Regions from separate parts of the Streptomyces sp. IBSNAI002 genome, predicted to be linked through region 4. Evidence: riboswitches for the same ligand, from Rfam matches in the RefSeq annotation. Region 4 holds a riboswitch; each other region holds the start of a gene.
The links. Region 4 has a riboswitch for cobalamin ahead of ACTVZO_RS36475 (ribonucleoside triphosphate reductase). Riboswitches for the same ligand answer to the same signal wherever they lie in the genome.
Positions count from the first base shown of each region.

Region 1: linked by a shared signal. The riboswitch ahead of ACTVZO_RS10660 (cobalamin biosynthesis protein) and the one ahead of ACTVZO_RS36475 (ribonucleoside triphosphate reductase) in region 4 are both predicted to bind cobalamin.
Region 2: linked by a shared signal. The riboswitch ahead of ACTVZO_RS33990 (acyl-CoA thioesterase) and the one ahead of ACTVZO_RS36475 (ribonucleoside triphosphate reductase) in region 4 are both predicted to bind cobalamin.
Region 3: linked by a shared signal. The riboswitch ahead of metE (5-methyltetrahydropteroyltriglutamate--homocysteine S-methyltransferase) and the one ahead of ACTVZO_RS36475 (ribonucleoside triphosphate reductase) in region 4 are both predicted to bind cobalamin.

Region 1 covers NZ_JBQPXG010000002.1:2,181,991-2,188,972, forward strand. The annotation lists gene ypfJ (KPN_02809 family neutral zinc metallopeptidase) at 1-212, shown strand, start outside; gene ACTVZO_RS10635 (VOC family protein) at 273-668, shown strand; gene ACTVZO_RS10640 (hypothetical protein) at 705-2,135, opposite strand; gene ACTVZO_RS10645 (alpha/beta hydrolase family protein) at 2,337-3,494, opposite strand; gene ACTVZO_RS10650 (inorganic phosphate transporter) at 3,816-5,093, shown strand; gene ACTVZO_RS10655 (hypothetical protein) at 5,122-5,343, shown strand; cobalamin riboswitch at 5,474-5,624, shown strand; gene ACTVZO_RS10660 (cobalamin biosynthesis protein) at 5,662-6,621, shown strand; gene ACTVZO_RS10665 (cobyric acid synthase) at 6,618-6,982, shown strand, end outside.
Region 2 covers NZ_JBQPXG010000002.1:7,273,690-7,280,671, reverse strand. The annotation lists gene ACTVZO_RS34000 (FecCD family ABC transporter permease) at 1-997, opposite strand, end outside; gene ACTVZO_RS33995 (ABC transporter substrate-binding protein) at 994-1,983, opposite strand; gene ACTVZO_RS33990 (acyl-CoA thioesterase) at 2,240-2,683, opposite strand; cobalamin riboswitch at 2,752-2,977, opposite strand; gene ACTVZO_RS33985 (2OG-Fe(II) oxygenase) at 3,250-4,017, shown strand; gene ACTVZO_RS33980 (methionyl-tRNA formyltransferase) at 4,071-5,018, opposite strand; gene ACTVZO_RS33975 (lysine N(6)-hydroxylase/L-ornithine N(5)-oxygenase family protein) at 5,325-6,680, shown strand; gene ACTVZO_RS33970 (FecCD family ABC transporter permease) at 6,734-6,982, shown strand, end outside.
Region 3 covers NZ_JBQPXG010000002.1:7,136,655-7,143,636, reverse strand. The annotation lists gene ACTVZO_RS33475 (ATP-binding protein) at 1-1,641, shown strand, start outside; gene ACTVZO_RS33470 (hypothetical protein) at 1,611-1,742, opposite strand; gene ACTVZO_RS33465 (NAD-dependent epimerase/dehydratase family protein) at 1,837-2,787, opposite strand; gene metE (5-methyltetrahydropteroyltriglutamate--homocysteine S-methyltransferase) at 2,886-5,210, opposite strand; cobalamin riboswitch at 5,378-5,596, opposite strand; gene ACTVZO_RS33455 (short-chain fatty acyl-CoA regulator family protein) at 5,837-6,982, shown strand, end outside.
Region 4 covers NZ_JBQPXG010000002.1:7,873,135-7,880,116, forward strand. The annotation lists gene ACTVZO_RS36455 (ankyrin repeat domain-containing protein) at 1-173, opposite strand, end outside; gene ACTVZO_RS36460 (GlcG/HbpS family heme-binding protein) at 316-897, opposite strand; gene ACTVZO_RS36465 (DNA alkylation repair protein) at 1,168-1,806, shown strand; gene ACTVZO_RS36470 (EF-hand domain-containing protein) at 1,829-2,389, opposite strand; cobalamin riboswitch at 2,687-2,834, shown strand; gene ACTVZO_RS36475 (ribonucleoside triphosphate reductase) at 2,875-4,662, shown strand; gene ACTVZO_RS36480 (anaerobic ribonucleoside-triphosphate reductase activating protein) at 4,659-5,249, shown strand; gene ACTVZO_RS36485 (tetratricopeptide repeat protein) at 5,252-6,853, opposite strand; gene ACTVZO_RS36490 (hypothetical protein) at 6,918-6,982, opposite strand, start outside.

The DNA.
Region 1 (6,982 bases), 5.7 Mb from region 4:
CCGGCCGGCCGCTGATCACCCAGCTCACCGACGAGGACATCCGGGACGGCCTCGACGCGGCGGCGGCGGTCGGCGACGACCGGATCCAGGAGAAGGTCCAGGGCCGGGTGACCCCCGAGTCCTGGACGCACGGGTCGGCCGAGCAGCGCCAGCAGTGGTTCTACCAGGGCTACCGCACCGGCGACATGGCCCAGTGCAACACCTTCCGCTGACTGTCGGCGAGGCCTGCCATGCTGTGACGTGGGTCACCGTCACGAGAGGGAGTGATCGTCATGGCAGGCGTTCCGTCCATCTGCCCCACGCTGGTCTACCGCGACGCGAAGGCGGCCATCAAGCTGCTGACCGAGGCCTTCGGCTTCAGCCAGGTCGCGGTGTACGAGGGTGAGAACGGCGCCGTGGTGCACGCCGAGCTGGCCTACGGCAACGGCGTCGTGATGCTCGGCAGCAAGGGCACCGGCGGGGTCTTCGACAAGGCCATGGGCGAGGCCGGGCCCTCGGGGGTCTACGTCGTCGTCGAGGACGTGGACGCCCACCACCGCCGGGCCGTCGAGCACGGTGCGGAGATCCTGATGGAGCCCACCGACCAGGACTACGGCTCCCGCGACTACATGGCCCGGGACGGCGGGGGCAACATCTGGAGCTTCGGGACGTACGCGCCGCAGGTCTGAGACCCGCGGCGGGTACGTCCCCCCGGCCGTACGGGGCTACGCGCCGCCGGTGTGGACCTGGAAGGCGGCCCGGCGGACCGCCTTGGCGAGGGCGGGGTCGGGATGGGCGGCCGCCAGTGCGACCAGGACCTGCACGGTGCGCGGGTGGCCGACCGCGCGGACCTCGTCCAGCAGCCTGGGCACGGTGGTGCGGACGGCCGAGTCGAGGTGGCGGGCCAGCAGGTCGGCTTCGCCGTGGTCGGCGATGGCGGCCGCGGTGTCCACCCAGAGCCAGGTCGACTCCTCGGCGGTGAGGACGTCCTGCGCCTCGTCGGGATCGACCCCGTCGTGCTCGGCGAGCCAGAGCAGGGCGTAGGGGCGCAGGGCGGGCTCCCGTACGGCGGCGCGCACCTCGGGTTCGGCGGGGGCGCCGACCACGCGCAGCGCCTCGAAGGCGAGGCCGCGCAGCAGGGCGTCCTCGCCGCGGGCGGCGTGCAGGAGCTCGCTGACGGCGTGCCGGACGGGCCGGGCCGCGAGCCAGGCCTGGTACTCGGCGCGGGCCGGGCCCGGGGTGAGCCGGGCGCAGCCGTGCAGCATCGCGGCGGCGGACTGCTCGATGTTCCCGGCGGGGCTCTGCGCGGCCACGCAGATCTGCTCCAGCTTGACCCAGACCGCCCAGCTGCCGAGCGGGGTGAGCGCGGCCCGTGCGGGTCCGAGGGTGACGGCGTCCACGGCGGCGAGTCCGCCGAGCGCCCAGCGCAGCAGCCGGGCCAGCGGGGCCGGGGCGGGAGCGGCGGCGGAGGTGCCCGGCTCGTCCGTCCGGGCGGCCGCGGGCTCCGTGTCGTAGGGGACCTCGCACCGCTCGTCGCGCAGTTCGGTGACGCGCTGCCCGAGGAGGTCGAGGAGGTCGGGGACGGTCACCGGTCCGGCGGAGAGCTGGAGCAGGGACAGCAGTTGGGGCATCGCCTCGACGACCTCGGCGACGGCCGCGGGGGCGATGTCGGCGGGGGCGGGGTGCACGAGGGACCAGGCGTCGAAGAGGGCGACCCAGCCGCGCAGTACGGCGGTGTCGTCGCGGTCCCAGGCGCGCAGGCGCCAGCCGGGCCGGGCGTGGCCGCCGTGCACCTCGACGAGACCGGCGAGGCGGGCGCGGTCCCAGCCGACCCTGATCTGGCCGTGCGTCAGGTTCAGTTCCCCGGCGGCGCGTTCCACGTCCTGCGGGCGGAGGGCGCCGGTGGGGGCGGGGCTGCCCCCGTCGCCGGCGCCGAGGTTGAGCTCGGCCCAGCGGGTCAGGCGTACGGCGTCGGCGAGCGAGGCCCGTGCCCGGTTCGCGAGGTCGGCCGTGGCGGGGGTGCCCGCCGGGGGCCTCGGGGCGGGCCGGGTGCGCCGGTCCGTCACCGCCTTGCGTGCCGTACTGACGGACCTCGGGTAGACGAGGCGGAGTCTGGAGTCGCGAGCCAACTGCTCATCAGGCTTTCGGGACGTCACGGAAGCAGTCTCGCCCGTCACTGGCCGAAAGCCCAAACGGAACCAGCCGTTTCCAAGGCAGCCCCGAGGTGCAGACCGGGGCAACTCACCCGCAGGTCTCCGGTCGCCACATCCCCTTCACATGAACGGCCGTGCGAAAGGCCGGAAGAAGGGCCGGAGGAGCGGTCACACGAGCGGTCGTATGAGAGGTGACCCGAGGCGTCACATGAGGGGGGTGAGGAAGCGGCGCAGGGCCTCCTCGTAACCGGCCTGGTCGGCGTTCCACATGGCGCCGTGGCCCGCCTCGCGCACGGTGTGCAGGGTGACGAGGTCGGGACGGGCGGCGGCGAGCCGCAGCGAGGGTTCCCAGGGGGCGAGGGTGTCGTCCGGGCCGTGGAAGACCAGGACGGGGACGCGCAGCGCGCCCGGGTCGGCCAGGGGCGGCCGGTGGTCGGCGCGCAGTCCCGCGCGGCTCTCGGCGGCCCGTACCGCGAGCGGGAGCACCGGGCCCGGGGTGTGGCGTGCCGCGGCGAGCGCGCGCAGGGTCGCGTGCCAGTCGAGCACGGGCGAGTCCAGCACCAGCCCGGAGATCCGGCCGGCCAGCGCCGAGCGTTCGGCGGCGCGCAGGGCCATGGTGGCCCCGGTGGACCAGCCGTGCAGGATCACGCGGCGGGCGCCGTAGCGCAGGGCGTAGCGGATGGCGGCGTCCAGGTCCCGCCACTCCGACTCGCCGAGGTGGCCGAGGCCGTCCGGGGAGGCGGGGGCGCCGAGGTCACCGCGGTAGGCGAGGTCCAGGACGGGCAGCCGGTGCCGGTGCAGGAAGGGCATGACCACCATCGGGTGCTCCCGGCCGGAGCCGAGCCCGTGCACGGTGATGACCCAGGTGTCGCGGGCCCCGGGCACGAACCAGGCGGGCAGCGCGCCGAGCTCCCCGGGGACGTCCACGTCGGCGTGCTCGAGCCCGAGGGCGGTGCGCGGGTTCCCGAGGTGGACCTGGGGGGTCAGGGTGACGCGGGTGCCGGGGTGGAGGCTGCCGTGGGTGACGGCGAGGAGGCGGCGTACGACGGTGTCCGGGTCGTGCTCGGCGTCGGGGAGCACGGACCCGACGACGGCGTGCACGCCGGGGGCGTCGAGTCCGTACGTACCGGGGCGCAGGGCGCCGAGCCCGGGGGCGCCCCCGGCCGGGGGCCGGGGGAGGGTCAGCACGACCCGGCCGGCGTCGGCGGAGTGGACGCTCAGGCGCGGGCTGCCCGGCAGCGGGTGCCCGGGCTCGGGCCGCAGGGCCGCGCCGGCGGCGTACCGGCCGGCCGCGACCGCGGCCACGCCGGCGCCCAGGAGGCTCGTGGTGACGGCCGCTGCCGTCGCTGTCGCGGTACGCACGGCTCCAGTGTCGAGGCGCGGGCTTCGGCGGGCCACCGGAGGCGATCGTTCCGACCACGGCCGGCAGGGACCGGCAGGGAGGTGATCTAGCTCTCTTTCGGCACCCCGGGCGGGTCGGCCGACCTGCCTGAGCTCCCTCGCGGAGGGGTTCGTTCACCCCGCTTTGACGTGCATTTATCGAGACTCTTACGTCAGAATCGGGATGAATGACCCGATCATGCCCGGCGCGGGGACACCATTAGGTCCGCGTCAGTTCACCTTCCGTTCATCCAGGTTGCCTACGGTCGCCGAGCCACTGACGTCAAACAGAAGCCTGGGTAAATGGAGCACATAACGCTTCTCCTCGGGATCGTGATCATCACCGCTCTCGTGTTCGACTTCACGAACGGTTTCCACGACACAGCCAATGCGATGGCCACCACCATCTCCACTGGCGCCCTCAAGCCCAAGACGGCGGTGGCCATGTCCGCCGTGCTCAACCTCGTCGGCGCTTTCATGTCCGTGGAGGTCGCCAAGACGATCTCCAAGGGACTGGTCAACGAGGAAGGCATCCAGCCAGAGGTGATCTTCGCCGCCCTGGTCGGCGCGATCCTCTGGAACCTCCTGACCTGGCTGGTCGGCCTGCCCTCCAGCTCCTCGCACGCCCTGATGGGCGGCCTGATCGGTGCCGCGGTCGCCTCGGCCGGCCTCGGCGCGGTCAACGGCGACACGCTCGTCACCAAGGTGCTCATCCCGGCGATCGCGGCCCCGCTCGTCGCCGGTCTCGCGGCGATGCTGGCCACGAAGGTCACCTACAAGTTCGGCAACAAGGTCGGCGAGAAGACCTCGGCCAAGGGCTACCGCGCCGGCCAGATCGCCTCGGCCGGACTCGTCTCCCTCGCGCACGGCACCAACGACGCGCAGAAGACGATGGGCATCATCACCCTGGCGCTCATCGCCGGCGGCGCGATCGCGCCCGACGCGAACCCGCCGGTGTGGGTCATCCTCTCCGCCGGTGTCGCGATCGCGCTCGGCACCTACCTGGGCGGCTGGCGCATCATCCGCACCATGGGCAAGGGCCTGACCGACCTGCAGCCGCAGCAGGGCTTCGCCGCCCAGACCTCGGCCGCCACCGTCATCCTGGCCTCCTCGAACCTCGGCTTCTCGCTCTCCACCACCCACTCGTGCTCCGGCGCGGTCATGGGTGCGGGCCTGGGCCGCAAGGGCGGTGTGGTCCGCTGGTCCACCGCGACCCGCATGTTCATCGCCTGGGGCCTGACCCTGCCGGCCGCGGCCCTCGTCTCCGCGGGCGCCGAGCTGGTCATGCGCACCGGTGACATCGGCATCGCCGCCGTCACGGTGTTCCTGATCGGCTCCTGCCTCGCCATCTGGCTCGTCTCGCGCCGTCAGGTCGTCGACCACACCAACGTCAACGAGGTAGACGACGCGCCGGCGGACGCCACCGCGGAGGCGGGTGTCGTCACCACGGCGATCGCGGCCGTCACCGTCCCGCCGACCACCGCCGCCGCCGGTACCACCGCCGCGGTGACGGACGAGGACCTCAAGGCCACCATCCCGGCCTCGACCGCGACGCCTGCGGCTCCGGCCGCGGCGGTCTGACCCCGAGAACGACAGAGGAATCAGCGGTATGAAGATCGACTGGGAAGCACTCGGCTCCGTGTTCGGGGTCAGCCTCTCCGCCACCGTCGCCCTCGTGGCCCTGTTCACCCTCGGCCTGGTGGGCCTGTCCAAGCACGAGGCCGCCACCGAGCGGGGCGGCGCGGCCACCCTGGCCCGCAGCGGCGCCTACGCCTGCTTCGCGCTCTGCGCGGCGGCCGTGTCCTACGGGATCTACCTGATCGTCGTCTGACACGTCACGTGTGAAGGCTCCCCCCGGGTTCCCCGGGGGGAGCCTTCGTGTACCCCCGCCCCCTCCCCCGCCCCCCTTCCCACCGCTGCCCCGCCGCTGCCCCGCCGCAGGTCAACGGCGAGTTGACGGGCCTTCGCGGTGCGTGGTGGACTGCCCGAGCCAATACGGCGGCATGGAGAGGAAGTCCGGTGCGAATCCGGCGCGGTCCCGCCACTGTCACCGGGGCACTCGGCCGAGTGCGACCCGGAAGCCAGGAACTCTCGCCGCCGGACACGTCGAACCAGGGCGCGGACCCTGAGTGAGGACATACCTGCCACCATGCGTGCCGATCGCGTCTTCGCGTACGGCGTCACGGCGGGCCTGATCGGCGACCGGATTCTCGGGGATCCGCGCCGAGGGCACCCCGTGGCCGCCTTCGGACGAGCCGCCGCCGCCGTCGAGCGCGCCCTGTGGCGCGACGACCGCGCCCGGGGCCTCCTGCACACCCTGGTCTGCGCCGGGGGCGCGGCCGCCGTCGGCGCGCTGGGCGCCCGCGCCGTGCGCTCCCGGCCCGCGGCGGCCCGTATAGCCCTGACCGCCGCCGCCACCTGGGCCGTCGTGGGCGGCACCTCGCTGGGCCGGGAGGCCCGCGCCATCGGCGGCGCGCTCGCCGCCGGCGACGCCGAGGTGGCCCGCGAGCGGCTGCCGCACCTGTGCGGGCGCGATCCGGAGGCCCTGGACGAGCAGCAGATGGCCCGAGCCGTCGTGGAGTCGGTCGCGGAGAACACCTCCGACGCGGTGGTCGGGGCCCTGGTGTGGGGCGCCGTCGCCGGCGTCCCCGGGCTGCTGGCCTTCCGCGCCGTGAACACCCTGGACGCGATGGTCGGCCACAAGTCCCCCCGCTACCTGCGCTACGGCTGGGCCTCCGCCCGGCTCGACGACCTGGCGGGCTGGCCGGGGGCCCGGCTGACCGCGCTGGCCGCCGTGGTGGCCGGACCCGACCGGCGGGGAGCCGTACGGGCCTGGCGCGCGGACGCCGCCGGACACCCGAGCCCGAACGCCGGGCCGGTGGAGGCCTCCTTCGCGGGGGCGCTCGGCGTACGGCTGGGGGGCACCCTGGCGTACGGCGGCCGGGTCGAGCACCGGGCGGTCCTCAACGGCGGGGCGGGGCGGCCCGTGGAGGTCGCGGACATCGAGCGGGCGGTACGGCTGTCGCGGCGGGTGACCTGGCTGGCGCTGGGGACCTGCGTCGCGGCCCGCATGCTGGTCTCGCGTACATCACGGAGGGGGCGCGCATGAACGGCGCGAAGCGCGGCGGCGGACTGCTGGTCGCCGGAACCACATCGGACGCGGGCAAGAGCGTGGTCACGGCGGGCATCTGCCGCTGGCTGTCCCGGCAGGGCGTGAAGGTGGCGCCCTTCAAAGCGCAGAACATGTCGCTGAACTCCTTCGTCACCCGGGAGGGCGCCGAGATCGGCCGCGCGCAGGCGATGCAGGCGCAGGCGGCCGGCGTGGAGCCGACCGCGCTGATGAACCCGGTCCTGCTCAAGCCCGGCAGCGACCGCAGCAGCCAGGTGGTGCTGCTGGGCAAGCCGGTGGGCGAGATGAGCGCCCGCGGCTACCACGGCGGCAGGCAGGAGCAGCTGCTCGGCATCGTCAC
Region 2 (6,982 bases), 600 kb from region 4:
TCAGGAAGGCCGCTCCCAGGAGGGCCGCGGCGGGCAGCGCGCGGCGGTGGTCGGCGCCCACGAGCAGCCGCACCACGTGCGGCATGATCAGCCCGACGAACCCGATCTGCCCGCTGACCGCGACGATCGTGCCGATCATCAGGGCCACCAGCGTGAACAGGGCGCCGCGGAAGCGGTGGACGTCGAGACCGAGGGCCGCGGCGGCCTCCTCGCCGGCCAGCAGGAGGTTGAGCGGACGGCTGACGCCCAGCAGGACGGCCGTACCGGCCAGGACCGCGCCGACCGGGATCCACACCGTGGTCCAGGTGGTGCCGGCCAGTCCGCCCAGCATCCAGCGCAGCGCGGACTGCGTCTTGTGGGGATCGTTGGAGGTGACGACCAGGAAGCTGGCCACCGCCGACAGCACCTCGGCCGTGGCCACGCCCGCCAGCACCAGCCGGACCGTCGTCATCCGCCCGCCGGAGCGGGCCAGGAAGTAGACGGCGACCAGGGCGGCGAGGGCGCCGCAGAAGGCCGCGACGGGGAGCGTGAACAGACCGAACACGGTCAGGTTCAGGACCAGGACCAGCACCGCGCCGACCGACGCGCCCGAGGACACGCCCAGCAGCATCGGGTCGGCCAGCGGATTGCGGACCAGCGCCTGGAGTGCCATCCCGGCCACCGACAGACCGGCTCCGACCACGCCGGCCAGCAGCACCCGCGGCAGCCGGACGTCGACGACGATCGTCTCGCGCACCGGGGTCCACGTCGGCTCGGCGAGGGCCGGGTGCACGCGGTGCAGCAGGATGCTCCACACCTGGTCGGCCGGGACGCTGATCGAGCCCACCGCGATCGCGGCCGTCGCGGCCCCGGCCACGAGGACTCCGAGGAAGGCCAGCACCAGGCCGTACGGGATCCCGGGGCGGCGCGCGGAGACCGGCGGCCGGCCCTCCCCCTGAGGGCCGGCCGCCTCACGAGGGCCCGCCTCCTCGGCCGCCGGGGCTTTCGCCCCGGTCACCGGACGCGGCCGGGGTGGAGCTGCTGCGCGAGCGACTCGACGGCCGCGGGCATCCGTACGCCGAGCACCGTGGAGGACAGGGGCAGTACCGCGAACCGCTGGTTCTTGATCGCGGGCACGTCCTTCAGCGCCGGGTGGGCGAGCAGGAACTTCTTCTTGTCCTCGACGGACTGGTCGCCGTAGTCGTAGATGACGATGGCCTCGGGGGCGCGCTGGGCGACCTGCTCGAAGGAGACGTCACCGAAGGCCTTGTCCAGGTCGGCGAAGAGGTTCTCGCCGCCGGCCCGCCGGATCATGTCGTTGCCGATGCCCTTGCCGCCCGCGGTGAAGGCCGTCTTGTCGCCGCTGTCGTACACGAAGAGCTTGACCGGGGTGACGCCGGCCAGCTGCGTCTCGACCTTGTCGAGGGTGGCGTGCAGGGCCGCCAGCCGCTCCTCGGCCCGCTCGGGCACGGCGAAGATCTTGCCGAGGGTGCGGATCTCCTCGTCCATGGAGGCCGCGTTCACCGGGCCGGTGGGGCATTCCTCGGTGTTGAGGTGGGTGTTGATCCCGGCCTTGGTGAAGGCGGCCCGGCTGCGCCCCTCCTTCTCGTCGAAGGTGGACTTCCAGCCGCCGTAGACGAAGTCGGGCTCGGCCTCCAGGAGCGCCTCGAAGGAGGGGTACTCCTTGGAGAGGACCTTCACGCTGTCGTAGGCGCCCTGGTACTCGGGGAGGATCTTGTCGTCGAGGTAGCCCGTGCCCACCATCGACTTCTCCAGGCCGAGCGCCAGCATGACCTCGGTCGCGTGCTGGTTCAGCGAGACCGCACGCTGCGGCGGGCGCTGATAGGTGGTGCTCACGCCGCAGTTGTCGACCGTGAGCGGAAAGCCCTTGGCGGCCGCGTCCGCCTGCGGGGCGGCGGAGGGCGTCGCGGCGCCCCCGCAGCCGGATATCAACAGGGCTGTGGCGAGGGCGGACAGCAGGGATTTCGAGGGAATGCGGGGCATGGGTGGTGGTCCTCTCACCGCGGGTGGGTCGGATGCGCCGGCCGGCTCGGGAAGGAGCGTGCGGCCGGGCAGTGGGGAACTGCGGGGAACCGAGGGGAAGTCGGTGTGGGGTGGGGAGGGCTCGCGGGGGCGCACGGGGGGCGCGTACGGCGGCTCGTGCCACTCGGTCCCGGGGCGACGGGGCACGTCGGTCCCCGGCCCCCGGCCCGTCGGCGGGCCGGTGGTGTCACGCGTCGCCGGGCTCGCGGCCCCCGGCCTACGGGGCGAGCGCCCCGGGGGTGTCGAGGGCCGGTACCGGACGCGGCTCGCCCTCGGCGTTTATCGCGACGAAGGTCAGTCGTGCGGTGGCCACTTCCGTGGTGGGGCCCGAGGCGTTCCAGCGCTCGGCCCGGACGCGTACGCCGACCGTCATCGACGTCCGGCCGGCGCGTTCCAACTCGGCGTCGACGCTGAGCAGGTCGCCGGCGCGCACCGGTGCCAGGAACGCCATCCGGTCCACGGCCACGGTGACGGCGGGGCCGTCGGCGTGGCGTCCGGCCGCGGCAGCGGCGGCGTCGTCGATGAGCTTCATCACCACACCGCCGTGGATGGTGCCGTAGAGGTTGGTGTCGTGCTCGCTCATGATGTGGGCGAGGGTCACCCGGGAGTCGCCCGGATTCTTGGGAACGCACTCCACGGTGGCAGCGGTCGGGTCGGCCACGTCAACTCTCCTTCGCGAGTCGCGGCAGAAAGGCCCCGCAGAGTGTTCTTCGGGACCCCGCATGACGTACCGGCATGCGGGCAGTGGCAGGTCTTCGGACTCGCGGACACGCCTGCCGGTCTCCCGGCGGGCACCTAGTGGCCGTCGCTTCCCGGAACCGGTTCCGGTTCCAGTGCGTATGACGGCGGTCGTTCCCGCTCACCGCTGCGGGGCAGTCCCGGATTCCCACCGGGTTCCCTCTTACGACGCATCCCGCCTGGCGGACGGGGCGAACCAGCTGCGCTCACAGCCTACCCGGGCGCATGAGGGCTCTGACCAGCCCCGGGTCCGGGTGGTGCGCGCACGGACCGGTCCGTGCGCTCCCGGCGGGCGGATCCCCGGCGGGACGGCCGTCCACCGGGGCGGGGCACGGGCGCAGGGGCGTACTCCGGTGCGCCCCGTGCGCTCCTTCGACGGCCCCGCGTACGGTTCCGGGCCATGAGCGGATACGCGAGGAACCGGCCGCGTCCAGGGAAATCGGTACCGAGGCACTGCCTCCGCACGACCAGTGGTCCACCGCGCCTGTGGTGGCGGCGCCGGTCTGCCGTTTCGAGAACTTCCTCGGCGCGGAACGCGCCGGCACCCTGCTGGAGTACGCGATTTCCCGGCAGGCCGACTTCAACGCGGGAACGGTCCTGGACCCGCTCTCGGGCCAGGTCTCCCACAAGGGCCGCAGCTCGCTGGTGCTCCCCGTGACCAGTGCCGTGTTCAGCGCGCACCTGGCGGACTGCCTGCCGCTCGTGCAGGAGGTCCTCGGACACCGGGCCGCGCTCACGCACACCCGGACGGTCCTGACGGCGCACGGTGAAGGGGGCCACTACGGCATGCACACCGACGCCTCACGGGTGCGCGACGTCAGCACGGCCGTGTCCGCCGTGTACTACCTGCACCGCCGGCCGCGCGGCTTCGACGGCGGCCGGCTGAGGCTGTACGACACCCTGCTCCACGAGGGCGGGGCCCGGCCGGCGGAGTCGTACCGCACGATCGAGCCCGAGCACGACACCATCGTGTTCTTCCCGGCCAGCGCCTTTCACGAGGTCGTCGCGTCCACGTGCCCCAGCGGGCTGTTCGCCGATAGCCGGTTCACCCTGACGACGTGGATCAGCGGTACCGGGTCCGCGCCGGAGCCGCCCGCCGCGCCGTTCGGGATCTGGCCGTGGATGGCCCGCGCCGCCGAACGCACCCGCCCGCTCGCGGACGCCGAGCGCGATCACGACGGGGCCCGCCCGATCGCCCTGCCGCTCGCCGACCCCGCGACCAGGCTCACCCTGCCCGAACCCCGCACGACACCGTGACGGCGTGACCGCCGCGTGCGCGCGGGGCGCTCGGCCGGGGAACCGGCAGGCGGTCAGGGGCGCTGGGTCAGGTATCCGCCCATGGAGGTGAAGTACTCGGCCGCGGGCAGCTCCCGGCCTTCCTCGGTCCGCACCCGGGTGATGGCCAGCCCGTGGTTGCGGCCGGTGCGGGCGTCGGCGCCCGCGACGATCACCACTCCGTCGCCCTCGCGGTAGAAGATGCGGCCCGGAGTGCCGCCGTAGCGGCCCTCGGACACCACCGCGGCCAGTACTTCGAGCCGCTTGCCCTTGTGGAAGGTGTAGGCGCTCGGGTACGGCTCGGACTGGGCGCGGACCAGGCGGTCCAGGTCGGCCGCGGGCCAGGACCAGTCGATGCGGCTGTCCTCGACGGACCGCTTGTGGTAGAAGCTCGCCTGGGAACGGTCCTGGTCGGTGAACTCGGCCCGGCCGGAGGCGATGCTGTCCAGCGCGCCGACGACGACCGGGGCGATGAGGTCGACGGTCCGGTGGAAGAGGTCCGTGGCGGTGTCCCGCGGTCCCACCGGCACGGCCTCCTGCCGCACGATGGCGCCGGCGTCGAGCTCGTCGTTCATCATGTGGGCGGTGACGCCCACTTCCGTCTCGCCGTTGATGAGGGCCCAGATCAGCGGGGAGAAGCCGGCGTACTTCGGCAGCAGCGCGTCGTGCACGTTCAGCGTGCCGTGGCGGGGGAGGTTGAAGACGCGCGGGGGGAGCCAGGTCCGCCAGTTGTTGGCGACGATGATGTCCGGGTCGGCCTCCTTGAGGCGCTCGAACAGCTCGTCGTCGTCGGGACGGTTGCGGATCACCACCGGTACGCCGTGCTCTTCGGCGAGGTCGGCGACGGAGTCGCTCCAGATCTTCTCGTACGCGTGCTCGCTCTTGGGGTGCGTCACGACCAGCACCACGTCGTGCTCGGAGTCCAGGAGGGCTTGCAGGGTGCGGTGGCCCCAGGTCTGGTAACCGAACATGACGACCCGCATGGGGTTCCTCCTCGGAGCAGGGGTTGGCTGGTGTCGAGTAAAGCAAGGCTTGCCTAAGTTTGCAACGGTGTCTTTTTGTAAGCGAGTTGGCGGAGCCCCTGATGTCGGCTGCCCGATTTGTCTATCGACAGCCGGCTCGGGATGAGCTTAGCCTTGCCTAAGTTCCGGGTCGCGGCTCCGTCGGCGTGCCCATCTTCCGCCCTTCCGCCCTTCCGCCCTTCAGCCCTTCAGCCCTTCCCGACGATCGACCCGACCGGCTGCCGGCCTGCCCGGCGCGGCGGCTGCCCCCCGCACGATGGGAGTGACATGGCTCAGGTCCGTCCTGGCGACGCCCCGTTGATCCACGACCTCATTGGCATCGGCTTCGGTCCGTCCAACGTGGCGATGGCGATCGCGGTCAGCGAGCACAACGCTCGCGCCGGAAGGCAGGAAGCGTTCACCGCTCACTTCTTCGAACAGCAGCCGCGCTTCGGCTGGCACCGGGGCATGCTCATCGACGACGCGACCATGCAAGTGTGCTTCCTCAAGGACCTGGTGACGCTCCGGAACCCGGCCAGCGAGTTCAGCTTCCTGTGCTACTTGAAGAGCAAGGGGAGGCTGGTCGACTTCATCAACCACAAGACCCTCTTCCCGCTCCGGGTGGAGTTCCACGACTACTTCGAGTGGGCCGCGGACCAGGTCGACGGCATGGTGTCCTACGGCCACGAGGTCGTCGGCGTCACGCCGGTCGAACACGACGGAGCGGTCGAATACCTGGACGTCACGGTCCGGTCGGGGGAGGGGCTGGCCGTGCACCGGACCCGCAACCTCGTCATCGGCACCGGCCTGCGCCCCCTCATGCCGGACGGCGTGGAGCGCACCGACCGCGTCTGGCACACCTCCGACCTGCTGACGAAGGTGGACACCCTCGAAGGCGCCGACCCGGCCCGGTTCATCGTGGTCGGTGCCGGGCAGAGCGCCGCGGAGAACGTCGCCTACCTGCACCGGCGCTTCCCCGCGGCCGAGGTCTGCGCCGTCTTCTCCCGCTACGGGTACAGCCCCGCGGACGACAGCAGCTTCGCCAACCGGATCTTCGACCCGGACGCGGTGGGCGAGTTCTTCGCCGCGCCGGCCGGAGTCAAGCGCCGGCTGATGGACTACCACGGCAACACCAACTACTCCGTGGTGGACGTCGACCTGATCGACGACCTCTACCGCCAGATGTACCAGGAGAAGGTCCTCGGCACCGAGCGGCTGCGCTTCCTCAACGTCTCGCGGCTGACCGCGGTCAGCCAGACGCCGGACACGGTCCGCGCGACCGTGCAGTCCCTGGTCACCGGGGAGGAGACCCCCCTGGAAGCCGATGTCGTGGTCTTCGCCACCGGGTACCGCCCCGCCGACCCGCTCGCCCTGCTCGGCGAGGTCGCCGGGCGGTGCCTGCGCGACGACGAGGACCGGGTCCGCGTCGAGCGCGACTACCGCATCGCCACCGACCCCGGACTGCGCTGCGGGATCTACGTGCAGGGCGGTACGGAGCACACGCACGGCATCACGTCGTCCCTGCTCTCGAACACCGCCACCCGGGTCGGTGAGATCCTGGACTCGCTGCTCGACCGGGGTCTGAAGTCCGATGCCGACGAGGTCCGGACCGTCGCCGACGGGTCGGGAAGCACCGCACGCTAGCCGGTCCGCCGACGAGGTTTCGCCGGTGGAGCGAAGGGATAACGTACAGCGACATGGGCACGATTGCAGTCCAGCTCCCCGTGCCCAAGGGCACAACCGAGCTCCGTCGGCGGCGAGTTGTGGGTTCGCTCACCCTCTTGCTGATCCTCCTCGCGGCGGTGGTGGTGTCGTTGGCCGTCGGAGCCCGCGCGCTGAGTCCGGCTGAGGTGTGGCACGGGCTGACCGCGCCGCCGGACGCCGACCGGCGGCTCACCGAGATCCGGCTCATCGTGGAGACCGTGCGGGTGCCCCGCACGGTGCTC
Region 3 (6,982 bases), 740 kb from region 4:
ACCCAGATCGTGCTGGGCGTGAGCCGCCGGCGGTCCTGGCAGTACGTGTTCGGGCCGGGCGTGAGCGCCACCGTGGCCCGCGAGTCGGGGCCCGACCTCGACGTGCACATCGTCACCCACGACGAGGCCGCCAAGGGCCGCACCCGCGGTCTGCCCGTCGCCCGCGGGGCCCGGCTGGGGCGCTCGCGCCTCATCTGGGGCTGGCTCACCGGCGTCGCCGGCCCCGTCCTGCTCGCCCTGCTGCTGAGCCGGGTCGTCCCCGATCTGGGCCTGGCCAACGACATGCTGCTCTTCCTCACCTTCACGGTGGCGGCGGCGCTGCTCGGCGGGCTGCTGCCCGCGCTGGCCTCGGCGGCGTTCGGCTCCCTGCTGCTGAACTACTACTTCACCCCGCCGCTGCACCAGTTGACGATCTCCGACCCGAAGAACATCGTCGCCATCGCGATCTTCGTCGGCGTCGCGGTCTCGGTGGCCTCGGTGGTGGACCTGGCCGCCCGGCGCACGCACCAGGCGGCCCGGCTGCGCGCCGAGTCCGAGATCCTCTCCTTCCTCGCGGGCAGCGTCCTGCGCGGCGAGAACTCGCTCGACGCCCTCCTGGAGCGGCTCCGCGAGACGTTCTCCATGGACTCCGTGGTGCTGCTGGAGCGGCAGAGCGAGGTCGACTCCTGGTCCACGGCGGCCTCCGTCGGCCCGCACCCGGCGGCCCGTCCCGAGGACGCCGACGTCGACCTGCCCATAGGCGAGAACATGGCGCTGGCCCTGACCGGCCGGGTGCTGCCCGCCGAGGACCGGCGCGTCCTGGGCGCCTTCGCCGCCCAGGCGGCCGTCGTGCTCGACCGCCAGCGCCTGGTCGACGAGGCCGGCAAGGCCCGCGAGCTCGCCGAGGGCAACCGGATCCGCACGGCGCTGCTCGCCGCCGTCAGCCACGACCTGCGCACCCCGCTCGCCGGCATCAAGGCCTCCGTCACCTCCCTGCGCTCCGACGACGTGGACTGGTCGCAGGAGGACCGGGCCGAGCTGCTCGAGGGCATCGAGGACGGCGCCGACCGCCTCGCCGCGCTGATCGGCAACCTGCTCGACATGTCCCGCCTCAACACCGGCACGGTCGTCCCCCTGATCCGCAGGACCGACCTCGACGAGGTCGTCCCGATGGCGCTGGGAGGCGTACCGGAGGACAGCGTCGACCTCGACATCCCCGAGACCCTGCCGATGGTCGCCGTGGACCGCGGTCTGCTGGAGCGGGCCGTCGCCAACATCGTGGAGAACGCCGTCAAGTACAGCCCCGGCGGCCGGGCCGTGCACGTCTCCGCCAGCGCCCTGGCCAGCCGGGTCGAGCTGCGGGTCGTCGACCGGGGGCCCGGGGTGCCGGACGAGGCGAAGGACCGGATCTTCGAGCCCTTCCAGCGCCACGGCGACGCACCGCGCGGAGCGGGGGTCGGCCTCGGCCTCGCCGTCGCCCGTGGCTTCACCGAGGCCATCGGGGGCACCCTCACGGCGGAGGACACCCCGGGCGGCGGCCTGACCATGGTCATCACGCTCCCCATGGCGGGGGACGGCCCCGCGGTCCCACCGGAGCTCCCGGCGTCCGCGGACGGCGTGGGCGTGCCGGCTCAGAACCGGACGGGCAGGCCGACCGGGTAGGTGCCCTCGCCCGCGAATCCGACCCGTTCGACCGCGGCCCGCCCCACGGCGAGGGCGAGGGCGAGGCCGTCGCGCCGCAGCAGCAGCTCTTCGAGGACCACCTCGATCCGCAGTCCGCCCTGCTCGGCGCGTCGGCCTGGTGGCTGGACCGGTGGCTGGACCGGTGGCTGGACCGGATCCTGCCGGCCCGTCTCGTCACCCGGTGGCCGCCACCCGCTCGCGCCACCAGTCCACGGTCGCCCCGACCTGCTCCGCGACGGGAGTGGCCCGGACCTCGAACGCGGCCTCGTAGGCGCTCGAATCGACCACGAACGGACGGTCGAACTGGTAGCGGACCTCCTTCAGTTCGCGGAGCAGCGGCGAGAAGAGCCCGCCCACGGCCAGCACGGCCGGCGGCAGCCCGCGCACCGCGACCGGCGCCGTTCCCGCCCGGGCGGCCAGCCGTCCGACCATCTCCCGGACCGGGAGCGCGGGCTCCGTCGGGACGTGCCAGGGCCGTCCCCAGGCCCGTTCCTCGCCCGCGACCCCGGCCAGCGCCGCCGCCACGTCGGGCAGGTAGGTCCAGCTGTGCGGGGCGTCCGGATCCCCGAGCACCGAGACCGGCTTGCCGCGCAGCAGCGGGGGCAGGACCCGTGCGGCCAGGTGGCCGCCGTCGGTGACTCCGGGCCCGAAGAAGTCCGAGGCCCGCACCTCGACCGCCCTGATGCGGCCCTGCTCGTGCAGCTGCCGCACCCGCTCCCAGGCGGCGGCGCGCACCCGCCCCTTGGGGCCGGTCGCCGCGAGCGGCAGTTCCTCGGTCATGGGGCCGTCCACCGGGCCGTACCCGTACAGGTTTCCCAGCATGACCAGGACGGCCCCGGTGGCCTCGGCCGCGGCGCAGAGCGAGGCGGCCAGCGGCGGCCACTCGCTCGCCCAGCGGTGGTAGGGCGGCGCGGCGCAGCCGTAGAGCGCGACCGCGCCCTTCACGGCCTCGGTCAGCCGTCCGGGGTCCTTCGCGTCCAGCGCGATGTGCTCGATCCCGGGCTCCGGGCTCCGGCCGGACCGGGTGACGACCCGGACCGCATGGCCCTGCCGGGCCAGCAGCCGCGCGGTGGCGGCGCCCGCGGGTCCAAACCCTGCGACGACATGGACGACTTGAGAGTTCACCCGCGCACACTAGCGCGGGCGGTGAACCGCACGGCCCGGAGGCCCGGGAGCCCGGGGCCCGGGGCCCGGGGCGACGGACCCCCGGGCCCCGGTCGGCCTCAGTTCGCTTCGATCTCCGTACGGACCTGCCGCGCGGCCTCGACGAGGTGCTCCAGCGAGGCCTTCGTCTCGGGCCAGCCGCGGGTCTTCAGCCCGCAGTCCGGGTTGACCCACAGCCGCCCGGCCGGGATGGCCTCAAGTCCCTTGCGCAGCAGGGCAGCCGCCTCCTCGGCGGAGGGGATGCGCGGGGAGTGGATGTCCCAGACGCCCGGGCCGACCTCGCGCGGGTATCCGGCGCCCGCCAGCTCGTCGGCCACCTGCATGTGCGAGCGGGCGGCCTCCAGGCTGATGACATCAGCGTCGAGGGCCTCGATGGCCTCGACGATGTCGCCGAACTCCGCGTAGCACATGTGGGTGTGGATCTGGGTGTCCGGCCGGACGCCGCTGGTGCTGAGACGGAAGGACTCCGTCGCCCAGGCCAGGTACGCGGCGTGGTCGGCAGCCCGCAGGGGCAGTGTCTCGCGCAGGGCGGGCTCGTCGACCTGGATCACCGAAGTACCGGCCGCCTCCAGGTCGTTCACCTCGTCGCGCAGGGCGAGCGCGACCTGCCGGGCGGTGTCGCCGAGCGGCTGGTCGTCGCGTACGAAGGACCAGGCGAGCATGGTGACCGGGCCGGTCAGCATGCCCTTGACCGGCTTGGCCGTCTGCGACTGCGCGTACGTCGTCCAGCGCACGGTCATCGGCTCCGGACGGGAGATGTCCCCGGCCAGGACCGGCGGCCGCACGTAGCGGGTGCCGTAGGACTGGACCCAGCCGTGCTGGGTGGCCAGGTATCCGGTGAGCTGCTCCGCGAAGTACTGGACCATGTCGTTGCGTTCGGGCTCGCCGTGCACGAGGACGTCGACGCCGGTCTTCTCCTGGAAGGAGAGCACCTCGCGGATCTCGGCCTCGATGCGGCGCTCGTAGCCGTCCGCGTCGAGCCGCCCGGCGCGCAGGTCGGCGCGGGCGGTGCGCAGTTCGGCGGTCTGCGGGAAGGAGCCGATGGTCGTCGTGGGCAGCAGCGGCAGCCCCAGGTGTGTCCGCTGGGCCGCCGCGCGCTGCTCGTACGGCTGGGAGCGGCGGCCGTCGGCGGCGGTGACGGCCGCGGTGCGGGCCCGTACGGCCGGGTCACGGGTGATCGCGGAGTTCGCGCGGGAGGCCAGGTCGGCTCGGTTGGCGGCGAGTTCGGCCGCGATGGCGCCGGTGCCCCGGGCGAGGCCGCGGGCGAGGGTGGTGATCTCGGCGGTCTTCTGGCGGGCGAAGGCCAGCCAGCGGCGGATCTGCGGGTCGATGTCCCGTTCGGCGCCCGCGTCCAGCGGTACGTGGAGGAGGGAGCAGGACGCGGCGACGTCGACGCGGTCGGCGAGGCCGAGCAGGGTGCCGAGGGTGGCGAGGGACTTCTCGTAGTCGTTGATCCAGATGTTGCGGCCGTTGACCACGCCCGCGACCAGGCGCTTGCCGGGGAGTCCGCCCGCCGCCGCGAGGTCGTCGAGGTTGGCGGCCGCCCGCTCGGTGAAGTCGAGCGCGAGCCCTTCGACGGGGGCCTTGGCCAGCACCGGCAGGGCCTCGCCGAGCCGGTCGAAGTACGAGGCGACCAGCAGCCTGGGCCGCTCGGCCCGGCCGATTCCGCCGAGCTCGCGGTAGGCCCGGGCGGCGACGCCCAGTTCGGCCGGGGAGCGGTCCGCCACGAGGGCGGGCTCGTCCAGCTGGACCCATTCGGCTCCGGCGGCGCGCAGATCGGCGAGGACCCGGGCGTACACGGGCAGCAGCCGGTCGAGCAGGGTGATCGGCTGGAAGTCCTCGGCCACCCCGGGGGCGGGCTTGGCGAGCAGGAGGTAGGTGACCGGTCCGACGAGCACCGGGCGGGCCTTCAGGCCGAGGGCCAGGGCTTCCTTCAGTTCGGCGACCTGCCGGGTGGAGTCGGCGGTGAAGCGGGTGTCGGGCCCGAGTTCCGGCACCAGGTAGTGGTAGTTGGTGTCGAACCACTTGGTCATCTCCAGCGGCGCCACGTCCTGGGTGCCGCGGGCCATGGCGAAGTAGCCGCCGAGGGCGTCGGCGCCGACGGCGGTGCGGTGGCGGGCGGGTACGGCGCCGACCATGACGCTGGTGTCGAGGACGTGGTCGTAGTACGAGAAGTCGCCGGTGGGGACCTCGGTGATGCCGGCGTCGGCCAGCCGGCGCCAGTTCGTCCGGCGCAGGAGCGCGGCGGTCTCGTGGAGGGCTTCGGCGCTGACGCGGCCCTTCCAGTAGCCCTCGATGGCCTTCTTCAGTTCACGGTTCTGCCCCTGGCGGGGGTAGCCGTACACGGTGGCCTCTACGGGCGCGGTCGCGGACTCGGTTGTCACGGAACTCTCCTTCGCGAGCTTGTCTCCATGAGTCCCGGTGGCGGGACGTGGGGCGCGAAGGGGTCACGGACCGGACGGGCCCGCCGGGGCGCGAAGCGCCACTGCGACCGTCCGAGATCTGTTCGCCGACCCGCCCACGAGGTCACCGGGATGTCCGCGCACGGCTGTGCGTGCGCGGGCAACGGGCAGGTCTTCGGACTTGCGGGCACGTCTGCCGTTCGGCAGACACCTACTGGCCGTCGCTTCCCAGACCCGTCCGGGTCCAGTGCGTATGACGGCGGTCGTTCCCGCTCACCGCTGCGGGGCAGTCCCGGATTCCCACCGGGTTCCCTCTTACGACGCATCCCGTCTGGCGGACGGGGCGAACCAGCTGCTGTCGATCAGCGTATGCGCAGGTGCTGGAGGACGAGTACAGCGGCTCACATGCCGGACGGCGACATGTGACACGGCGCCGCGGTGCCAAGACCGTCACCGTCCGCGCGAATCGCCGTGCGCAGGCCGATGACGGGCGGGGGATGCCAAGTTCCGCGAATCCTCGGGGGCTTTTTTGCCACGATTGCGAAGGCCGGCGGCGCCCGGATCCCGCATAGGGTTGCGGCGTCCCGGTCATACGGAGGGGGAGCGCGGTGGGCAAGACGTACGCGGGGGCCAGGCTGCGGCGGCTGCGCGAGGAGCGCCGGATGAGCCAGGCGGAGCTGGCACGCGTCCTCGCCATCTCGCCGAGCTACCTGAACCAGATGGAACACGACTCGCGGCCGCTCACGGTGCCCGTGCTGCTGCGGCTGACCGAGGCCTTCGGCGTCGATCCCGGCTTCTTCTCGGAGCGGGACACCAGCCGGCTGCTGGCCGACCTGCGCGAGGCGCTCGCCACCGAGGTCGCGGAGTCCCGGGTGTCCCCGTCGGACCTGGCGGAGCTGGCCACCCGGATGCCCGCCGTCGCCGGGGTGCTGCTGGACCTCGGCCGGCGTTCCCAGCTGCTCGCCGAGCGGCTCGCCGGGGACGCGGACGGCCGGGACGGCACGACGGAGGGTCCGCGCTCCCCGCACGAGGAGATCCGCGAGTTCTTCTACCGGCGGCAGAACTACCTGCACGACACCGATCTCGCCGCCGAGTCGCTGGCCCGCGAGATCGGGATCCGCCCCGGGGACGTCGTACGCGCCCTGTCGGCGCGGCTCCTGGACCGGCACGGGGTGCGCCTCGCGGCCGATTCGGACCGGCTGCACCGCTACGACGCGGCGAGCGGGGTCCTGCACGTGTCGAGCCGGCTGCGGCCGGGCCAGCAGGCCTTCCGGATGGCCACCCAGCTGGCGCTGCTGGAGTACGGGCAGGAGCTCGGCCGGCTGGCGGCGGAGGACTTCCCGGCGGACTCCCCCGCCCACGCCCTGGCCCGGATCGGCATCGCCAACTACTTCGCCGCCGCGCTGATCCTTCCGTACGGCGCCTTCCACACGGCCGCCGAGGAGTTCCGCTACGACATCGAGCGGCTCACCGACCGCTTCGGCCTCGGCTACGAGACCGTCTGCCACCGGCTGAGCACCCTGCAGCGCCCCCGGCTGCGCGGGGTGCCCTTCTCCTTCGTACGGGTCGACCGGGCGGGCAACATGTCCAAGCGGCAGTCCGCGACCGGATTCCACTTCTCCCGCGCCGGCGGCACCTGCCCGCTGTGGAACGTGTACGAGGCCTTCGCCGCGCCCGGCCGCATCCACGTCCAGGTCGCCGCCATGCCCGACGGACAGCGCCATCTGTGGACCGCCCGCGCCGTCACCCGCCAC
Region 4 (6,982 bases):
GCGACGAGGGCCCCGGCGGCCGCCACGTGGTCGCCGATGGCGGCGATCAGGAGCGGGGTGCGGCGGTGCTCGTCGCGGGTCTCGATGTCGGCGCCGGCGTCGATGGCCGCGCGCACGGCGTCGGCGTCGTCGTCCCAGACGGCGGCCAGCAGGGCTCGGTCGGCAGGGGGCATGGCGGTGCTCCTCGGGTGGGTCGGGCCGCGCAGCGAGGCCAGGGCCGTCCTGGTCCTCGTACGCACGGCGAGGGAGATCCCCGCCCGGACGCTCGCGCGGATCCGGGCGGGGGAGAACGGCCGGCGGCGCACGGTACGGGGGCTACTTGCCCAGTGCCGCGGCGCCGGCCCGGGCGAACTTCTCGTCCAGGTCGCCCGAGGGTGCGCCCGCGACGCCGATGCCCGCGACCGGGGCCCCCTTGGCGGTGACCGGTGCGCCGCCGCCGAGGAACAGGGTGCCGGGGATGTCCTTCAGGTTGGGTACCTGCTCCAGGCGCTTGGCCAGCTCGGAGGTGGGCGCGTTCCAGGACACGGCCGTGTAGGCCTTCTTCTCGGCCGACTCGTAGGACTGCGGGCCGGCGCCGTCGCCACGCAGGGTGACGAGGGTGTTGCCGTTGCGGTCGACGACGGCGACGGAGACGCGCTGGTTCTCCTTCTCGGCGGCGTCGAGGGCGGCCTGCGCGGCCCTGGTGGCGGCATCGACGGTCAGGTGGGTCGACTGGGTCAGGTTCCGGTTCTTGGCATCGGCCTGTGCGGCGGATGCGGCTGCCGGGACTGCCGGGGTCGCCGGGGCCGGGGCGGCAGCGGCGGAGAAGGCGCCGAAGCCGCCGAGGGCGACGGCGGCGACCAGGGCGCCGCCGGTGAGGGCACGGGTACGCCCGGTGAACTTCTCGACGTGCTTCATTGAGGCCAACTCCTGTATCTGGATGCTCGGTTGATGTTCGGCCGGTCCGGCCTTCCCCGCTCTGACACCCATGGTGGGCCCGTGGAGGGTCCCATCCCGTCGGCGTACCGGCTGCATGGTGCGCGCGGACGGCTGACGGCCGGGTCAACCGATCGGATGACCCCGCCCGGCCGGCTTCCGTCGTAGGGTGAGCCCGCACGTGGCGGACAGGAGGGTGAGGTGGCTGAGGTGGCCGGGACTGCGCTGACCGGGACGACGGTCGACGAGGTGATGGCCGAGCTGGCCGGACTCGAGGATCCGAAGGCCCGCGCGGTGAACGAGAAGCACGGCGACGATCACGGTGTGAACCTGGGCAAGCTGCGCGCGATCGCGAAGCGGCTCAAGACGCAGCAGGAACTCGCGTGCGCGCTCTGGGAGACGGACGACACCGCGGCGAGGCTGGTGGCGCTCCTGATCTGCCGCCCGAAGGCGTTCGGGCGTGACGAGCTGGACGCCATGCTGCGCGCGGCGCGCACGCCCAAGGTGCACGACTGGCTCGTGAACTACGTGGTGAAGAAGAGCCCGCACTCCGAGGAGCTGCGCCTGGCCTGGTTCGCCGATCCGGATCCGGTGGTCGCGAGCGCCGGCTGGGCGCTGACCACCGAACGCGTCGCGAAGAAGCCCGAGGGCCTCGACCTCGTGGGACTGCTCGACGTCATCGAGGCGCAGATGAAGGACGCCCCGGACCGCTTGCAGTGGGCGATGAACCACTGCCTGGCGCAGATCGGCATCGAGCACGCGGAGCACCGCGCCCGCGCCCTGGAGATCGGCGAGCGCCTGGAGGTGCTCAAGGACTATCCGACGTCCCCGGGCTGTACTTCTCCGTTCGCACCCGCCTGGATCGCCGAAATGGTCCGCCGCCAGGCCTGAAGGCCCGCCCGTTCTCGCGGGACTACCCGGGAAGGTCCGAGAGGGAAGGCCAGCCCGGTCCGTACAGCAGCGCCGCCAGGCCGTGCCGGTGCTCCGCGCCGTTGAAGTCGTCCCAGCTGATCGCGCCGTCACGGTCCGCGTCGACCAGTGCGAACGCGGCCTCCGCCGCCTCCTCCGGTACGAGTTTGAACCCGCGCCACGCCATGAACTCGCGGCGGTTCATCAGCCCGTCCCCGTCCCGGTCGGCCACGTGGAACTGCGCGTGCAGCGCGGCCATCACCTCCGGAGAACCCGAGGGTTTGCCGGAAGCCGAGGCAGGCGGCAGGGAGCCGACCCACTCGCGGTACTCCTCGCGCGTGATCCGCCCGTCGTGATCACGGTCGACGAGCTCGGCCTGCCGCTGCCACACCGCCTGGTTCGCCTCGATCAGCGCGCGCCCCTTAGGCGAGCCCGGCCCCATCCCGTACGACTGGAGCATCCTGTCCGCGCTCGCCCGGTAGTCGTCCGCGGCGAGCACTCCGTCCCCGTCCGTGTCGAGCCGGTCGAAGATCCTGTCGGCCGCTGCCAACCGCTCGGTACCCATGCCGCGACCCTAGGCCGCGGCCCTGCGCGCACCGGCGGATTCCCGCGCCCGGGGGCGTGTCAAGGCCGGTGGGGGTCCGGCGGCGGCGCCTGCGGACCGGGACCGTTCAGCGCAGTACGGCCGCCAGTGCTCCGAGCCGCAGGCTGACCGTCTCATGGCAACCAGCCTCGAGATCCGTCCCCGGCCCCTCGCCGGAAGAGGGCGGGTCCGTCGGTCCGGGCGGCAGGACCTTCGGTCCGTCCGCGGAGCCGAAGGTCACCCAATATGTTGTGCTGTCGTGTCGCCGTAACCCCCAGATGTAGTGTTGCCGCTGTCGGTTCGGCAGGCGTTCCCCGAAGCCCGCCGAGACAACAGGGAACCCGGTGCGAATCCGGGGCTGCCCCGCAACGGTGAGCGACCGCACGACGGTTGGAGCCCGATACCTGCCGGCACCTCGCGCGCACGTCCGCGTGGCGAGGTCTCCACCGCCTCGTGGGAGGGCTGACGTGACGCAGATCAACGCCGTGGACTCGGTGACCGAATACCTGGACCGCAGCGACTGGCGGGTCAACGCCAACGCGAACCAGGGCTACTCGCTGGGCGGGCTCATCCTGAACACCGCCGGGAAGGTCGTCGCCAACTACTGGCTCGACCAGGTGTACACCCCCGCCATCGGGAGCGCCCACCGCGACGGCGACTTCCACATCCACGACCTGGACATGCTCGCCGGCTACTGCGCGGGCTGGTCCCTGCGCACCCTGCTCACCGAGGGCTTCAACGGCGTCCCCGGACAGATCGATTCGGCCCCGCCCCGGCACTTCTCCTCGGCCGCCGGGCAGATCGTCAACTTCCTCGGCACCCTGCAGAACGAGTGGGCCGGAGCCCAGGCGTTCAGCTCCTTCGACACCTACATGGCCCCCTTCGTGCGCAAGGACGTCATGCCGTACGAGCGGGTGTACCAGTGCATGCAGGAGATGGTGCACAACCTCAACGTGCCCTCGCGCTGGGGCACCCAGACCCCGTTCACCAACCTCACCTTCGACTGGACCTGCCCCGCAGACCTGCGCGAGCAGGTACCGGTCGTCGGCGGCGAGGAGATGGGCTTCACCTACGGCGAGCTGCAGGCCGAGATGGACCTGATCAACCGCGCCTACATCGAGGTCATGGCCGCCGGGGACGCGACCGGGAGGGTCTTCACCTTTCCCATCCCGACGTACAACATCACCAAGGACTTCCCCTGGGAGAGCGAGAACGCCGGACGGCTGTTCGCGATGACCGCGAAGTACGGGCTGCCGTACTTCCAGAACTTCCTCAACTCCGACCTCGAACCCGGCCAGATCCGCTCGATGTGCTGCCGCCTCCAACTCGACCTCACCCAGCTGCTCAAGCGCGGCAACGGCCTGTTCGGCAGCGCGGAGCAGACCGGCTCCCTCGGTGTCGTCACCGTCAACTGCGCCCGCCTCGGCCACCTGCACGCGGGCGACGAACAGGGCCTGCTCGACGCCCTGGACCGGCTGCTGGAGCTCGCCCGGGACAGCCTGGAGACCAAGCGCGTCACCGTGCAGGACCTGATCGACGGCGGCCTGTTCCCGTACACCAAGCGCTACCTCGGCACCCTGCGCAACCACTTCTCCACCATCGGCGTGAACGGCGTCAACGAGATGGTCCGCAACTTCACGCACGACGCCCACGACATCACCGCACCCGAAGGGCACGCGCTCGCCCTCCGCATGCTGGACCACGTCCGGGCCCGCATGGTCGAGTTCCAGGAGCGGACCGGCCATCTCTACAACCTGGAGGCCACCCCCGCCGAGGGCACCACCTACCGCTTCGCCAAGGAGGACCGCCGCCGCTTCCCCGGCATCCTGCAGGCCGGCACCCCCGACAACCCGTACTACACCAACTCCTCCCAGCTCCCCGTCGGCTTCACCGACGACCCCTTCGAGGCACTGGAGCGACAGGACGAACTGCAGACGAGGTACACCGGCGGCACCGTGCTCCACCTCTACATGTCGGAACGCGTCTCGACCGCCGACGTCTGCCGCAGCCTGGTGCGCCGCTCCCTGGAGAGGTTCTCGCTGCCCTACCTCACCGTGACGCCCACCTTCTCCATCTGCCCCGAGCACGGCTACCTGGCCGGCGAGCACGCCACCTGCCCGGCCTGCGACGGGGACTGCGAGGTGTGGACCCGCGTCATGGGCTACCACCGTCCGGTCGCCTCGTTCAACATCGGCAAGAAGGGCGAGCACGCCGAGCGCACCCCCTTCCAGGAGAAGGCGTCGGCCCCGGCGTGATCCGGATCGGCGGCTGGTCCCGGCTCTCCGCCTGCGACTGGCCCGGCAAGCTCGTCACCACCGTTTTCTGCCAGGGCTGCCCCTGGAGATGCGGCTACTGCCACAACCCGGAGCTGCTCGACCCGCGCGCGCGGACCGAGGTGCGGTGGGAGACGGTCACGGCCCACCTCGCACGCCGTCAGGGCCTGCTCGACGGAGTCGTCTTCTCCGGCGGCGAACCGCTGCTCCAGCCCAACCTCGCCGAGGCGATGCGCGCGGTGCGGGCCCTGGGCTACGCCGTGGGCCTGCACACCGGCGGCGGCTACCCGCGCCGTTTCGCGCAGGTGCTGGGCGAAGGCCTGGTGGACTGGGTCGGCTTCGACGTCAAGGCCGCCCCGGACGCCTACGCCCGGGTCACGGGTGTGCGGGGCAGCGCGGGACCGGCCCTGCGCAGCCTCCGGCTCCTCCTCGACGCCGGGGTCCCGCACCAGCTGCGCACGACGGTCGACCCGGAGCTGCTCGACGACGGCGACGTCGCCGACCTGGAGTCGTGGCTGGCTGGGCGCGGCCTCCGTGACCACGTACGGCAGGAGGCGCGCGCCGTGTGAGGTCAGCGGGCGAACCCCGACCGCAGTGCGTCCCGGGTGGCCACGTACCCCTCCAGGTCCCCGGCGAAGGCCCCGGCGTCCTTCGACGCCAGGGCCCGCTGGATCCGGATTCCCTCCTCCACGGCGGTCAGGGCCTCCTGGACGCGGCCGAGCCGGCCCAGGTGTACGCCGAGGTTGACGAGCGCGCGGGCCAGGCCGTGGTCGTACGTCGAGGGGAGTTCCCCGGCCAAGCGGCGGTAGATGTCCACGGCCAGCCGGGACGCACCGGCGGCCTCCTCCGCGCGGTCGAGCGCGGCCAGACGGTTGCCCAGGTTGTTCAGCGCCATGCCCAGCTCGTCCTGGTGGAGGGTGTTGCCGGTGGCGGCCAGGCGGCTGTGGATGCGTACGGCTTCCTCCGTGGCGGTCAGCGCCTGTTCCGGCCGGCCGACCGCGGCGAGCCGGTTCCCGAGGTTGGACAGGGCGCCGGCGAGCCGGCCCTCGTGCACGGCGGGGTGGGCCCCGGCCAGTTCGCGCCAGAGGGCGACCGCCTGTTCGGTGGCGTCCAGCGCCTCCGCGGGACGGTCCGTGTTCCAGAGGTAGACGCCGAAGGCGGTCAGCGCGCGGGCGAGGGCGGGCCGGTAGGCGTCCGGGTTCGCTTCGGCCAGTCGGCGGCGGATGCCCACGGCCAGGGCGGCGGCGCCGGCCGCCGCCTTCCCGCGTCCCGTTCCCCACAGGTGGTTGGCCGCGGTGACCAGCGAGGTCGCGAACGCGGGTTCGTACGCGTACGGATCCGCCGCGGCCAGTTCGCGGTAGATCTCCGCCGCCGCCAGCGCCGTCTTCACGGCGAGGGCCCGGTCCCCCGACTGGAACAGCATGATCCCGGTGTTGACCAGTGCGCGGGCGAAGTCCGGCCGGTACACGGCGGGGTCCAGGTCGGACAGCCCGCCGAACATCTCCGCCGCCCGCAGGTTCGCCTGCAGGGCGTCCTCGATGCGGCCCACCGCCAGCAGGCGGCTGCCGAGGTTGCCCAGGGCGCCGGGCAGGTCGGCCCGGGGGACGTCGGGGTGCTCGGCCGAGGGGTACTCGGCATCGTGGCGGCTGGCCAGGGCGATGGCCTCCTCGGTGGACTCCAGGGCCTCCGCGTGCAGTCCCAGCTCCGCCTGGAAGACGCCTCGGTCGGTCAACGCGCCCGCGAGGGCGGGCAGATGGAGTACGGGATCCTCATCGGCCAGGCGACGGCAGCAGGCCACGGCCCGTTCGTTGCTGTCGAGCGCCTGGCGGTGGAGGCCCGCGTGCCACTGGCGCATCGAAAGGTGGCGGTACAGCAGCGTGTGTTGGGCGGGGTCGTCCGTGCGGCCGACCCGGTGCTCGGTCAGCCGGGCGGTCAGGACCGCCATGCCGGGGTCGAGGTCGGTGTGCCTGCCCGGCGGGAACCGCGCCTCGACGGCCTCGAGTACGGCGACGGCGTCCGGGAGGTCGGCGAGGGCGGTCAGGGCGCTGCTGCCGGCGTCGACCGCCAGCTGGGGGTCTTCCAGGAGCAGCGGGCCCAGGTAGCCCGGGCCGAGATGTGCCCAGTGCTGTGCGGCCGACGCGAGGAACACGATCGCGCGGGGCGTCCAGGGCACCGGCGCCCGGTCCCGGAGACGACGTTCTGTACGAACCGTGGCCGGGAGCCGTCGTCCGCCTCGCTCACGCGGCGCCCTCCGGTGCGCCTTCGGCGGATCCGCCGGTGGCGGGGCCCGGGGCGGTGGCCT